Arthrobacter globiformis: one gene and its partner. The protein of the gene in region 1 binds, or shares a complex with, the protein of each later gene. Links are inferred from orthologs where the notes say so. Each region holds a gene or a part of one and is shown on either strand. Other genes may lie near its edges. The genes, in order: dinB and dnaN.

The links.
Region 2: the proteins of dinB (region 1) and dnaN are in contact, whole or in part, in a solved structure (PDB 1OK7), measured with the Escherichia coli proteins. The link is inferred for Arthrobacter globiformis from one-to-one orthologs.

Annotation. Positions count from the first base shown.
Region 1 is NZ_JAUSZX010000001.1:1,965,977-1,972,070, forward strand. Bases 2,726-5,665 are described here. They hold dinB (DNA polymerase IV), read left to right. Parts: upstream 2,726-3,585; coding sequence 3,586-4,746; downstream 4,747-5,665. Other genes in these bases: QFZ23_RS09030 (polyprenyl synthetase family protein), read right to left, coding at 2,726-2,899; QFZ23_RS09035 (hypothetical protein), read right to left, coding at 2,899-3,444; QFZ23_RS09045 (DUF3040 domain-containing protein), read left to right, coding at 5,077-5,448. Also shown: QFZ23_RS09020 (hypothetical protein), read left to right, coding at 1,067-1,207; QFZ23_RS09025 (Rv2175c family DNA-binding protein), read left to right, coding at 1,403-1,756; more of QFZ23_RS09030, read right to left, coding at 1,808-2,725; division/cell wall cluster transcriptional repressor MraZ, read left to right, coding at 5,830-6,094. UniProt on the Escherichia coli protein: Poorly processive, error-prone DNA polymerase involved in translesion repair and untargeted mutagenesis. Copies undamaged DNA at stalled replication forks, which arise in vivo from mismatched or misaligned primer ends.
Region 2 is NZ_JAUSZX010000001.1:233,464-239,479, forward strand. The notes cover bases 998-3,859. They hold dnaN (DNA polymerase III subunit beta), read left to right. Parts: upstream 998-1,797; coding sequence 1,798-2,922; downstream 2,923-3,859. Other genes in these bases: dnaA (chromosomal replication initiator protein DnaA), read left to right, coding at 998-1,261. Outside these bases: more of dnaA, read left to right, coding at 1-997; DNA replication/repair protein RecF, read left to right, coding at 3,985-5,187; QFZ23_RS01110 (DUF721 domain-containing protein), read left to right, coding at 5,174-5,731. UniProt on the Escherichia coli protein: Confers DNA tethering and processivity to DNA polymerases and other proteins. Acts as a clamp, forming a ring around DNA (a reaction catalyzed by the clamp-loading complex) which diffuses in an ATP-independent manner freely and bidirectionally along dsDNA.

The DNA of each region.
Region 1 (6,094 bases):
GCGTTGTCATACGGATCAAGAAGGTTCAGCTTCCGGCCCACCAGGTCGGATGCCCACTCGCCCGAGGAGGGGATGACCTGCATGGTGCCGATGGCGTTGGCCGGCGACACTGCCCGCTGGTTGAACCCGGATTCCTGGTACGCGAAGGCCTGTGCCAGCGCCGGATCCACGCCCATCCGCCGTGCCGTGTCGGCCACGATGGACTGCATCTGGGCAAGCGAGGGAACCGGCGAGGAGTTGAGCAGGGCCTTGTTCTTGTTGGCCGAGCTGACCACGGCTGCCGGGTAGGTGTAGCCGAGGAAGGAGCTGGGCACGAGCGGCGTGACGCTGGATGCCGGCTGGACGGCGCTGGCCTTCCCGGGAATGGCGAGCTTCTGGCCGGGGTAGATGACGCTGGTGACCTTCAGCCGGTTCGCCGACAGGACGTCCGCGAGCTTGACGCCGTGCCTGGCTGCGATGCCGGACAGCGTGTCCCCGGACTTGATGACGTAGGAGGCGGAGCGGGCGGCGGCCGGTGCTGCCGCCTTGGCCGGGGCCGCCGCAACAGCCGTGCCGGCACCGAGGCGGATCTTCTGACCGGGGTAGATGATCGACGTCACCTTGAGCCCGTTCCAGCTGAGCACCTGGGAGAGCCTGACGCCGTGCCGACCGGCGATGCCGCCCAGCGTGTCGCCGGACTTGACCGTGTACGTCCTGGCAGCGGTGCTGGCAGGCGCCGCAGCAGTCCTGGCCGCCGGAGCCGCGGCAGCCTTCAGCCTGATCCGCTGCCCCGGGTAGATCACGGAGTTCGACTTCAGGTTGTTGAGCTTCAGCACGGCAGTGGTGCTCAGCCCGTACCGGCCGGCGATGCCGCTGACCGTGTCCCCGCGGACCACCGTGTGGGCCGTCGGGGTGACGCGGGTGGGCTGAAGGCCCGACGGGAGCGCGGCCGGCACGGAGGCTGCGGGGATGATGCCAGCTTTGACTGCTGCTGCCTGGGCCTCGATGGCGGCGGCGAGTGTCGCGGGCACCGTGCTGGTCCCGGGCGTCGGCCGCTGCGGGCTGGGCGACCGCAAGGGAGGAAAGCATGACGGCGGGGAGCGTGGCCGTCGTGGCCGCGATCAGGGGCAGGCCCGGCCGGGGTGACTGCTTGGTGGAGCGGGTCGTCGTCATGGGAAAGATCCTCTTCTCAGCGGCGAATGCTGTCGGTCATGCCAGTTGCTCGTGATACCAATGTTACTGATGTTAATTGTGTTGCGAATGTTATCTATGTGAATCTCTCACGATTTTTCGGTTAGCACAAGAATCGGCTTTCAGCCGGAAAATCTGCCCGGCTGGGAGTGTCGCGCGCGAAAATGGAGCGGGCGCACGCGTGCGCTGCTTCGACTAGGCTTGCGGGCGCCCGCCATGGCAACCTTGACCCGTGAGTACTGTAGAAACCCTTGTAGGCGACTGGCTGCCCCTGCCCGATGTTGCCCAGTTGCTGGATGTGTCCATTACCAAAGTCCACGGGCTCCTTGACGAGCGCGCGCTGGCGGCCCTGCGGATCGGGGAACGGCGGATCCGTTCGGTGCCCGCGGCTTTCCTCCAGGACGGTCACGTCGTGGACAGCCTCAAGGGCACGATTGTGGTGCTGTCGGACGCCGGCTTCTCGGACGAGGAGCTTATCGGCTGGCTTTTTACCCCTGACGAGTCACTGCGCGGGCGCCCCATCGATGCCCTCCGCGAGGGGCGCAAGACGGAAATCCGACGTCGGGCGCAGTCCCTGGCCTGGTAACTACCCCGGCCTGGTAACTACCCAGCCTGGTAAACGGGCCGGGCCAGCCGATTAGGCGGCCCGGCTCACTGTCGCCTCAGCCAGCCGCCGCAGCGCGGTCTTGGGGAGGTCTTCCAGCGGCAGGAGCTCCAGTGCTGCGTATGCCGCTGCGCCGAATTCCTCGATCAACACTTCCGTGGCCTGCAGCGCCCCGCAGTCCGCGATGATCCGGCGGATCTCGGCCACGTCTTCCTCGCTCAGTTCGGGGCTGCCAAGCTTTGAGTCGATGAACGCGGACTCCTCAGGGGTGGCCAGGTCCAGGGCGAAGGCCACGAGGACGGTCCGCTTGCCTTCCCGGAGGTCGTCTCCCGCGGGCTTTCCGGTGGTGACCGGGTCCCCGAAAACGCCCAGGACGTCGTCGCGAAGCTGGAAGGCCTCGCCCAGGGGGAGGGCGAAGGCGGAGTAGCCCCGGAGCAGTTCGTCCGAGGCTCCGCCGAGCGCACCGCCCAGGGCGAGCGGATGTTCCGTCGAGTACTTGGCCGACTTGAAGCGGATGATCGACTGGGCGCGGCTGACGGCCCCGGCGCGGTCCCGGACCGGCCCGGCCACCTCTTCGAGGATGTCCAGGTACTGGCCGGCCATGACCTCCGAACGCATAAGGTTGAAGATTAGCCTTGCCCTGCTTCCAGAGGCTGCCGTTTCGCCGATGTCGGTGAAGGCTTCCTCGCTGAAGGACAGGCAGAGGTCGCCGGCCAGAATGGCCGCGGCGTGGCCGAAGCGTTCGCTGTCCAGGGCCCAGCCCTGGGACTCGTGGAGCTGGCTGAACCGGCGGTGTACGCTAGGTCCGCCGCGGCGGGTGTCCGACCGGTCGATGATGTCGTCGTGGATCAGGGCTGCCGCCTGGAACAGCTCAAGCGCGGCGCCTGCTGTGACGATGTCCTCTGCCGCGGCGGGGCCGCCCGCTCCGCGCCACCCCCAGTAGCACATGAGGGCACGCAGCCGCTTTCCGCCGGTGACCAGGTTGGAGATGGACCCCATGATGGGATCGATGTCCGGCGAGATTGCCGTCATGATCGACTGCCGGGTCGTCAAAAAGTCTGTGAGCTTTCCCGCGACGGCGGCCACGAAGTCCGCCTGCTCCACGCGAAGCTGCTCGGCCAGCATCACTTGACGGACTCGGGCGTCACGTTGGCGCCGATAGTGAAGGTGGAAACTCCTCCGGTTGCGGGGACGGCGATGTTAACCGTCTCGTTGCCCGCCCGCACGAAGTCCTTGGACGCCACACTGCCCACCGTGCTGCCGGGAACGGCCTTGAAGCCCTGTGCCTCCAGGGCTTTGGTGTAGTAGGCGACGACGGCGGCCGGCTTGGCGGCGGTTGAGCCCACCAGTGCGGCGGTGGCCGGGGATGCTGACTTGTCGAAGCTGCTGGCCACCACCTTGGTCCCGGGCATCACGGGAAGAAGCTTTGACGGGAAGCCTGCGACAAGCGCTCCCACGGTGGCCGACGTGCCAGGTGATGCACTCGGGCTGGCGGCTGCGGCCGCTGAGGCCGTGGCAGTCGCCACTGCGGACGAGGGGGCCGGTGCCGTTGCCGCGGGCGTTGCGGAACCAGGGGCCTGTGGCGTGCACGCTGACGCCGCCGCCACTACGGCCGCTCCAGCGGCGAGCAGCCCAAGGCGGGCAGGCATGAGCGTTCCAATGACCTTCACAGGTGTGGTCCTCCTGGGTGTTGATGCCGGATTCAGCCTCCAGTTTAGTCAGGTGCAGGGCATAGGATTGCAGTTGTGGGGCCGGACGAAGACAGAGAGCAGGCGGAAGCGCGGCTGCGGGACCTTCGGCGGGCAAGCATTATGCACGTCGATATGGATGCGTTTTTTGTCTCGGTTGAACTGCGCGCCCGCCCTGACCTGCGCGGCCAGCCGGTCATCGTGGGCTTTCCGGCGGAGCGCTCCGTTGTGCTGTCTGCGTCGTACGAGGCACGCAAGTTCGGCGTGAAATCGGCGATGCCCATGGCTGTGGCGCACCGGCTGTGTCCGCAGGCCACCATCATCGAGCCCAGGCACAAGCTGTACTACGAGGTATCCGGCCAGTTGATGGCCATATTTGAGTCCATCACGGAGCTCGTTGAACCGCTCAGTGTTGACGAGGCATTCCTGGACGTCGGAGGCGCGATCCGCAGGCTCGGTCCGCCGTTGGAAATCGGGCAGTTGATCCGGCGGAGGGTTGCCGGCGAGCTGGGCATCACGGCGTCCGTGGGGATCGCCGCCAGCAAGTTCGTGGCAAAGATCGCCTCCACCCGGTGCAAGCCGGACGGCCTGCTGCTCATACGGCCGGAGCAGACCGTACCGTATCTTCACAGCCTTCCCGTCAATGCCCTGTGGGGTGTCGGGGGAAAGACGGCGGAGGTGCTGGCCCGCATGGGCATCCGTACCGTGGCGGACGTCGCCGCGACGCCGGTCTCCTCGCTCAAGAAGGTGCTGGGCGCCACCGGTGAGCACGTCCACCGGCTCTCCTGGGGCATCGACAGCCGGACGGTCACGCCGGTGCGGGTTGAGAAAAGCATCGGAGCGGAGGAAACGTTCGCCGCGGACACGGCGGACGATGCCCTGCTGCACAGGGAGCTGCTGCGGCTGTCCCACCGCACTGCGGAGCGGCTCCGCGCTTCCGGGCTGGTGGCCCGGACGGTGGCGCTCAAGCTGCGGTACGCCGATTTCTCCACCGTGACCCGAAGCCGCACCGTCCACACGCCGCTGGACAGCGCGCAGCTCATCTATGCCGTGGCCATCCAGTTGCTGGAGTCACTGGGCAGCCGGCCCCTGACGGTCCGGCTGGTGGGCGTCCGTGCGGAGCAGCTGGAAGCGGCCGCCCAGACATCCCTACAGCTGAGCCTGGACAGGCGCGATGACAACTGGCGGGCCGCCGAACAGGCGCTGGACAAGGTGACAGGGAAATTCGGCAGCAAGTCCGTGCTTCCGGCCCGGCTGCTTGAGCCGGGAAGCGGCAACTCCTGATGCGATTCCGGCTGAGTGATTCCCGCGACATCCGCGGACGCGGGAAACCGTGTTCGTGACCGCAGATCCGTGTCAGTTCAAGGTCCAGGGAGTGTTGCCGCCCGTGAACAGCGTCTTTCAGAACAGCGCCTAACAAACTATCCTTATAGATACAAAGATTTCGAACGTCTGGACATGTGTGGATCACCTGACCCGCCGCGTCAGTATGCTTGAATCGCTGGATCTGCCGAGGTTGGCAGGCCGGGAACCTGGATGGCATGCCGGTCGTTGACGAGGCAGGAACAACCGGTTCTGACCTGTCCGGACGTTGGCCTACTTAAGGAGGTCGTGATGCCGCTCTCGGAGCACGAACAGAAGCTGCTCGAGCAACTCGAGAGGCAACTGCATGAGGACGATCCAAAGTTCGCCAATTCCATGGGCTCGGATCCCGGCCGCAGCTGGTCCACCCGGCACATCGTGATTGGCGTACTGGCCACGCTGGCCGGGGTGCTGCTCCTCCTGGTGGGGGTCTCCCTCCAGAACATATTTGTCGGGGTCCTCGGGTTCGTCGTCATGGGTGCCGGAGTTTACTTTGCCACGATGCGCAGCGTTGCGGCAGGCAAAGCAAAGGCCGGCGGGCATGGCCGAAAGTCGAAGAGCAAGAGCTCCTTTATGAACAGCCTCGAAGAGCGATGGGATGAAAGGCGCCGCGGGGAGTCCTGAGCCCGCCGCTCCACTTCCCACCACCTCCACTTCGTACCATCCTCCACATCGCACCACCGGGGCCATCCCGGATGGGCGCCAATAGTCCAGGAATGACCCGCCGCGGCGGGTCATTCCGCTTTAAGCCCCGGAACTGGTGCCGGGACCGGTGTTCCAGGGCCCGATCTCACCGTGGCCGCCGTCAGTGGACCGGGCAATTTCCCTCCACTTTCCACCCCCGCCCAAAATCCCCGCCATTCCGCCGAAAAATGTTTGTCCAAGCTGCAGAGAAATACACGCGTCGCGTTGACTGTGGGGAGAAGTGGAGTAAAGTGGAGCGGGTAAGAGGGTAGTGGCAGCGCGGGGGTTGTTCGGCTTCTGACGGCAGACGGGCGGTGGGACGTGTTCCTTGGGACACACTCACCGCGTCTTGACGAAAAGGGCAGGATCATTCTTCCCGCCAAGTTCCGTGAGGAGCTTGCCGGCGGACTTGTTCTCACGCGAGGCCAGGAGCGCTGCATCTACGTCTTCAGCGAGCAGGAATTCGCGAGGGTACACGAGCAGATCCGGGAGGCTCCGATCTCCAACAAGCAGGCTCGTGACTACATCCGGGTTTTTCTCTCTGGAGCCTCGGACGAGGTACCTGACAAGCAGGGGCGCGTGACCA
Region 2 (6,016 bases), 1.7 Mb from region 1 along the record:
GCCGAACGAACTGACCCGGGAAGTGCTCCAGACCCAGGTCAAGGACGCTCTCGATGACGCGCTCCGCAACGTCTTCTCGGACGACATCCGCTGCGCGATCGACGTCGACACCGATCTGGTGCCCATCCACAAAGAGCCGGAACCCGCCGTCGAGCTTTCCCTCGCAAACGATCCCTCCGTTGAGCTGAAGCCCCAGCCCATGCTGCCGAGCACTTCGCACGAATTCGGCCGCCTCAACCCCAAGTACGTTTTCGACACCTTCGTGATCGGATCTTCCAACCGGTTTGCCCATGCCGCCGCCGTCGCCGTGGCAGAAGCCCCTGCCAAGGCCTACAACCCGCTGTTCATCTATGGCGACTCGGGTCTGGGTAAGACCCACCTGCTGCACGCCATCGGCCATTACGCCCGGCGCCTTTACAGCGGGATCCGCGTCCGGTACGTCAACTCCGAGGAATTCACCAACGACTTCATCAACTCGATCCGTGACGATGAAGGCGCCAGCTTCAAGACGACGTACCGCAACGTCGACGTCCTCCTGATCGATGACATCCAGTTCCTGGCCGGCAAGGACCGGACGCTGGAGGAGTTCTTCCACACCTTCAACTCGCTGCACAACAACAACAAGCAGGTGGTCATCACCTCGGACCAGCCGCCCAAGCTGCTGGCAGGTTTCGAGGACCGGATGAAGTCCCGCTTCGAGTGGGGCCTGCTGACGGACATCCAGCCGCCTGAGCTGGAAACCCGCATCGCCATCCTCCGGAAGAAGGCCCTCAGCGAAGGCCTCTCCGCCCCGGACGACGCGTTGGAGTACATCGCTTCGAAGATCGCCAGCAACATCCGCGAACTCGAAGGCGCCCTCATCCGCGTCACGGCATTCGCCAGCCTCAACCGCCAGCCGGTGGACGTCGCTCTCGCCGAGATGGTGCTCAAGGACCTCATCACCGACGACGGCGCCCAGGAAATCACGTCGGCCCAGATCCTGCAGCAGACGGCGGACTACTTCAAGCTCAGCATGGAGGAGCTCTGCAGCAAGTCCCGGACCCGGACGCTGGTGACGGCACGGCAGATCGCCATGTACCTGTGCCGCGAACTGACCGACATGTCGCTGCCGAAGATCGGCCAGGAGCTAGGCGGACGCGACCACACCACCGTGATCCACGCCGACCGCAAGATCCGTGAACTCATGGCCGAGCGTCGTGTGATTTACAACCAGGTCACCGAGCTCACCAACCGGATCAAGCAGCAGCAGCGCGACTCCTGATCCAAGGTTCTTTACCTTATTAACAGGTGCGTGTGGATAACCCTGTGGACAGTTAAGGGGACAACCGCGGTTAATGGGCTTAAAACCCTTAAGGCGTCTGTGGATCACGGAACCGGGCCAAAATCTTGTCAACATCCACAGCCTGTTTAAAACGTGCCGAACCCACAGTCCATGAACAGGGCTTAACCGCGGATCCGAGCCGTGAAACCGACTTATCCACAGTTTCCACAGCAGTTATTAACACTACTAATCCCAAAAAATCGAATTCCCTCAAACAACAATCTCCTTCCGCGACCTCCACGCACCGGCCCAAGCATCGGCCACCAGGCTGCCGGCAGAGCTGGCATCACTGGCGGGGATGGGGAAATCCTTGTAGTTCCGGCTAAGCTGTCTGCAGCGCTCCCATCCCTGGGTTTGTTCGCGGTCGGCCATGCGCGGACCATGCAGGTTCAGGGACTTGGGGGCAACGGTCTTGTGGGCTCCTTGCGAGTTCCCGTTCAGAAAATGGCAGCAGCAATGAAAGGCGGCACCCTTCCGTGAAGTTCAGAGTCGAACGGGACGTCCTGGCAGAAGCCGTCACATGGACAGCCCGGTCGTTGTCTCCGCGGCCGCCCGTACCGGTGCTCTCCGGCCTCCTCCTCAAGGCCGAATCCGGAACCGTCAGCCTGTCCAGCTTCGATTACGAGACCTCCGCACGGCTTGAAATTCCTGCCGACATCAGGGAGGAAGGCACCATCCTGGTCTCCGGCCGGCTCCTGGCGGACATCTGCCGCAGCCTGCCCTCGGCGCCGGTGGACATCGAAACCGACGGCAACAAGGTGACACTCACCTGCCGCCGAAGCAGCTTCCACCTGGCCACCATGCCCGAGGCTGAATACCCGCCGCTGCCTGCGCTGCCCACCATCACCGGAACTGTCGCCGGTGACGCGTTCGCCCAGGCTGTATCCCAAGTGATCATCGCCGCGAGCAAGGACGACACCCTTCCCATCCTCACGGGCGTGCGGATGGAGATCGAGGACGACCTCATCACCCTCCTGGCCACGGACCGTTACCGGCTCGCCATGCGGGAAGTTCCCTGGAAGCCCGTCACTCCGGGCATCTCCACCAGTGCCCTGGTCAAGGCCAAAACGCTGAACGAGGTCGCAAAGACTCTGGGCGGCAGCGGTGACATCAACCTGGCCATCGCCGACGACGACAGCCGGCTTATCGGCTTTGAAAGCGGCGGACGCACCACCACGTCGCTGCTGGTCGACGGCGATTACCCCAAGATCCGCTCGCTGTTCCCGGATTCCACGCCGATTCATGCCACGGTGCAGACCCAGGAGCTCGTGGAGGCGGTCCGCCGCGTCTCGCTCGTGGCAGAACGCAACACCCCGGTCCGCCTCGCCTTTACGCAGGGCCAGCTGCACCTCGACGCCGGCACCGGTGAGGACGCCCAGGCATCGGAAGAACTTGAGGCGCAACTCTCGGGCGATGACATCACCGTTGCCTTCAACCCGCACTACCTGGTTGAAGGCCTCAGCGTGATTGAAACCAAGTTTGTGCGCTTCTCCTTCACCACGGCACCCAAACCTGCCATGATCACCGCGCAGAACGACGTCGACGGCGAGGACCAGGACGACTACCGCTACCTCGTGATGCCGGTGCGCCTGCCCAACTAAGCCACATCCCAACTAGGTAGCAGCTGAGGGGCTTCCGAGCCTTCAGAACGCCTTGAGCTGCTACCTGTTTGGGTGGACCGCCATCCCTAACCATCCGCGCAGAAAAGAGTTCACACGGTGCATATCGGACTGATCGGCCTTGGAAAAATGGGTTTCAACATGCGCGAACGGCTGCGCAAGGGCGGGGTCGAGGTCACTGGCTTCGACCGCAACCCCGAGGTCACCGATGTTGCCTCCACGGACGAACTCATCGCCGCCCTTCCTGCGCCGCGCCTCATCTGGGTCATGGTTCCGGCCGGTGAAATCACCGACGCTGTCATCACCGAGCTCGGTGCCAAGCTGCAGCCCGGCGACATGGTGATCGATGGAGGCAACTCCCGCTTCACCGAGGACCAGAAGCATGCCGCGGCCCTCGCCGAAAAAGGAATCCGCTTCGCTGACTGCGGCGTCTCCGGCGGAGTCTGGGGCCTTCAGAACGGTTACGGTCTCATGGCCGGCGGCGACGCCGAGGACATCGAACGTGCCCTTCCGGTCTTTGACGCGCTCCGTCCCGAAGGCGACCGCGCGGACAGCTTCGTCCATGTGGGCAGCGTCGGCGCCGGCCACTACGCCAAGATGGTGCACAACGGTATCGAGTACGGCCTGATGCAGGCCTACGCGGAAGGCTATGAACTCCTCGCCGCCAAGGAAATCGTGACCGATCTCCCCGGCACTTTCCGCGCCTGGCAGAAGGGGACAGTTGTCCGGTCCTGGCTTCTGGACCTCATGGTGAAGGCCCTGGACGAGGATCCGGGACTTGCCTCGATCGACGACTACGTCGAGGACTCCGGTGAAGGACGCTGGACCGTGGAGGAGGCCATCGCCAATGCGGTCCCCGCCCCCGCCATCACCGCTGCGCTGTTTGCCCGGTTCGCCTCCCGCGAGGACAACTCGCCGGCAATGAAGATGGTGTCCGCGCTGCGCCACCAGTTCGGCGGGCATGCCACCCGTCCGGCCAAGTAGCTCCGTGTCCGGGTTCCGGCCGGCTTCCGGACCGACGGTTCCCGAGAATTTGAAGATCGCGTGTACCTAGAACACTTGTCCCTGACCGACTTCCGCAGTTACGCCCAGGTGGATCTCCGGTTTGATCCGGGGGTCACGGTCCTGGTCGGTTCCAACGGAATCGGCAAGACCAACCTGATGGAAGCCATCGGCTACCTGGCAACCCTCAGTTCGCACCGGGTCAGTGCTGACGGTCCCTTGCTCCGTTTCGGAACGGACCGCGCCCTGATCCGGGCAAAGCTGGTCCGGGGCGAACAATCCACCATTTTGGAGCTGGAGATCAACGGCGGCCGGGCCAACCGGGGACGCATCAACCGCAGCAACCCCGTCCGGGCGAGAGACCTGCTGGGCATCTGCCACACCGTCCTCTTCGCCCCGGAGGACCTGGCGCTCGTCAAGGGTGATCCGTCGAACCGCCGCCGCTTCCTGGACGAGCTCCTGGTGAGCCTGATTCCCCGGCACGCCGCCACCCGCAGCGACTATGACCGCGTGCTTAAACAGCGCAACGCACTGCTGAAGTCGGGACGGGCCGGAAAGTTCACCGCCGGCCACGAAGCCACCCTCGATGTCTGGGACCAGCACATGGCACGGGCCGGAGCGGAGCTGCTCCATGCCAGGCTGGAACTCGTCGAGCGCCTGCGGCCCCACCTCAACAATGCCTACGCTCAACTGACCGATGGCTCCAAGGCCGCGGATGCGGTCTACCGCTCAACTCTGCAGAACATGATGGACGACGACGGCGAGCCCGCCAGCCCTTCGGCAGCTCCATCGGGGCAGGCAACCCCGGCCGAGGATCTCGGGCTTCTGTCCGTGGATGAGCTTGCCGAACGCTACGTCCAGGCCTTCGCGGCGTCCCGCCGCAGGGAACTCGAACGGGGCATCTCGCTGGTGGGTCCGCACCGCGACGAGCTGGAACTCGTGCTGGGGCAGGCACCGGCGAAGGGCTACGCCTCGCACGGTGAAACGTGGTCCATGTGTCTGTCCCTGCGGCTGGCGTCCTACTACGTCATGCTCGACGACGCCCGCACCGGAGGCTCAGCACCGATCCTCATCCTGGACGACGTTTTCGCCGAACTTGATGTCCAGCGGCGGCGTAAACTGGCGGAAATAGTTGCCGGCGCCGAGCAGGTGCTGGTGACCGCCGCCGTCGACGCCGATATTCCGGACGAGCTTGCGGGCCGGCGGGTGAAGGTTATCCCGGGAGGAATCGATGAACAGGGATAAGGACGGCGGCCTGCAGCCGGGCCGCGATCCCGATGAAATCGATGCCGCCCAAGCGGCGCTAAACAGGATGCGTGAGGCAGCGGCCGCACGCGGAGAGGTCCGCCGGAAAGCGCCGCGAGCAGGCGGCAGCCAAAAACCACGTACTGGAGCCCAGGGAACGCGGGGCTTCAGCCAGTTCCACTCCACCGGACGCGATCCCTTGGGGCTGGGAAAAGTCGTGGGGCGGCTGGTCGCCGAACGCGGCTGGACCTCCCCGGTGGCCGTCGGCTCGGTTATGGCCGAGTGGCCGGCGCTTGTGGGACCAGAAATCGCTGCCCACTGCACGCCGGAAAGCTTTACCGACACCACTCTCCATGTCAGGTGCGACTCCACGGCCTGGGCGACGCAGCTCCGGTTGCTCAGCATGAGCCTGCTCGAAAAGTTCCGCACCGAACTCGGTGACGGCGTGGTCACCAGCATCCATGTGCTGGGCCCGGCCGCACCGAACTGGCGCAAGGGTGGGCGCACCGTCAACGGACGCGGGCCTAGGGACACCTACGGATAGCGGCCACAATTGCGGACAATCGGGACTAAATCCGTCGGGTGCCGCTTCTTCCGATTGTGCTTTTCGGGAACAGACCCCAAACGGCGTGCAGGGCGCTTAAACCGCCGTCGACCGTATAGGAGTCCAAAAAGGGGACTGCTGGAGCCTTGCAGGCGGGGCCAATGGCCAGCGAGAGGCACATTGGACCGCGTCGGCGCCCCGCCAATGCATGGATCAACCATGTTTCACGATAGAATTCCTCTAGATAACTGGGCGCCGGTGAAACGTTGACTGAGTCCGTTTTCC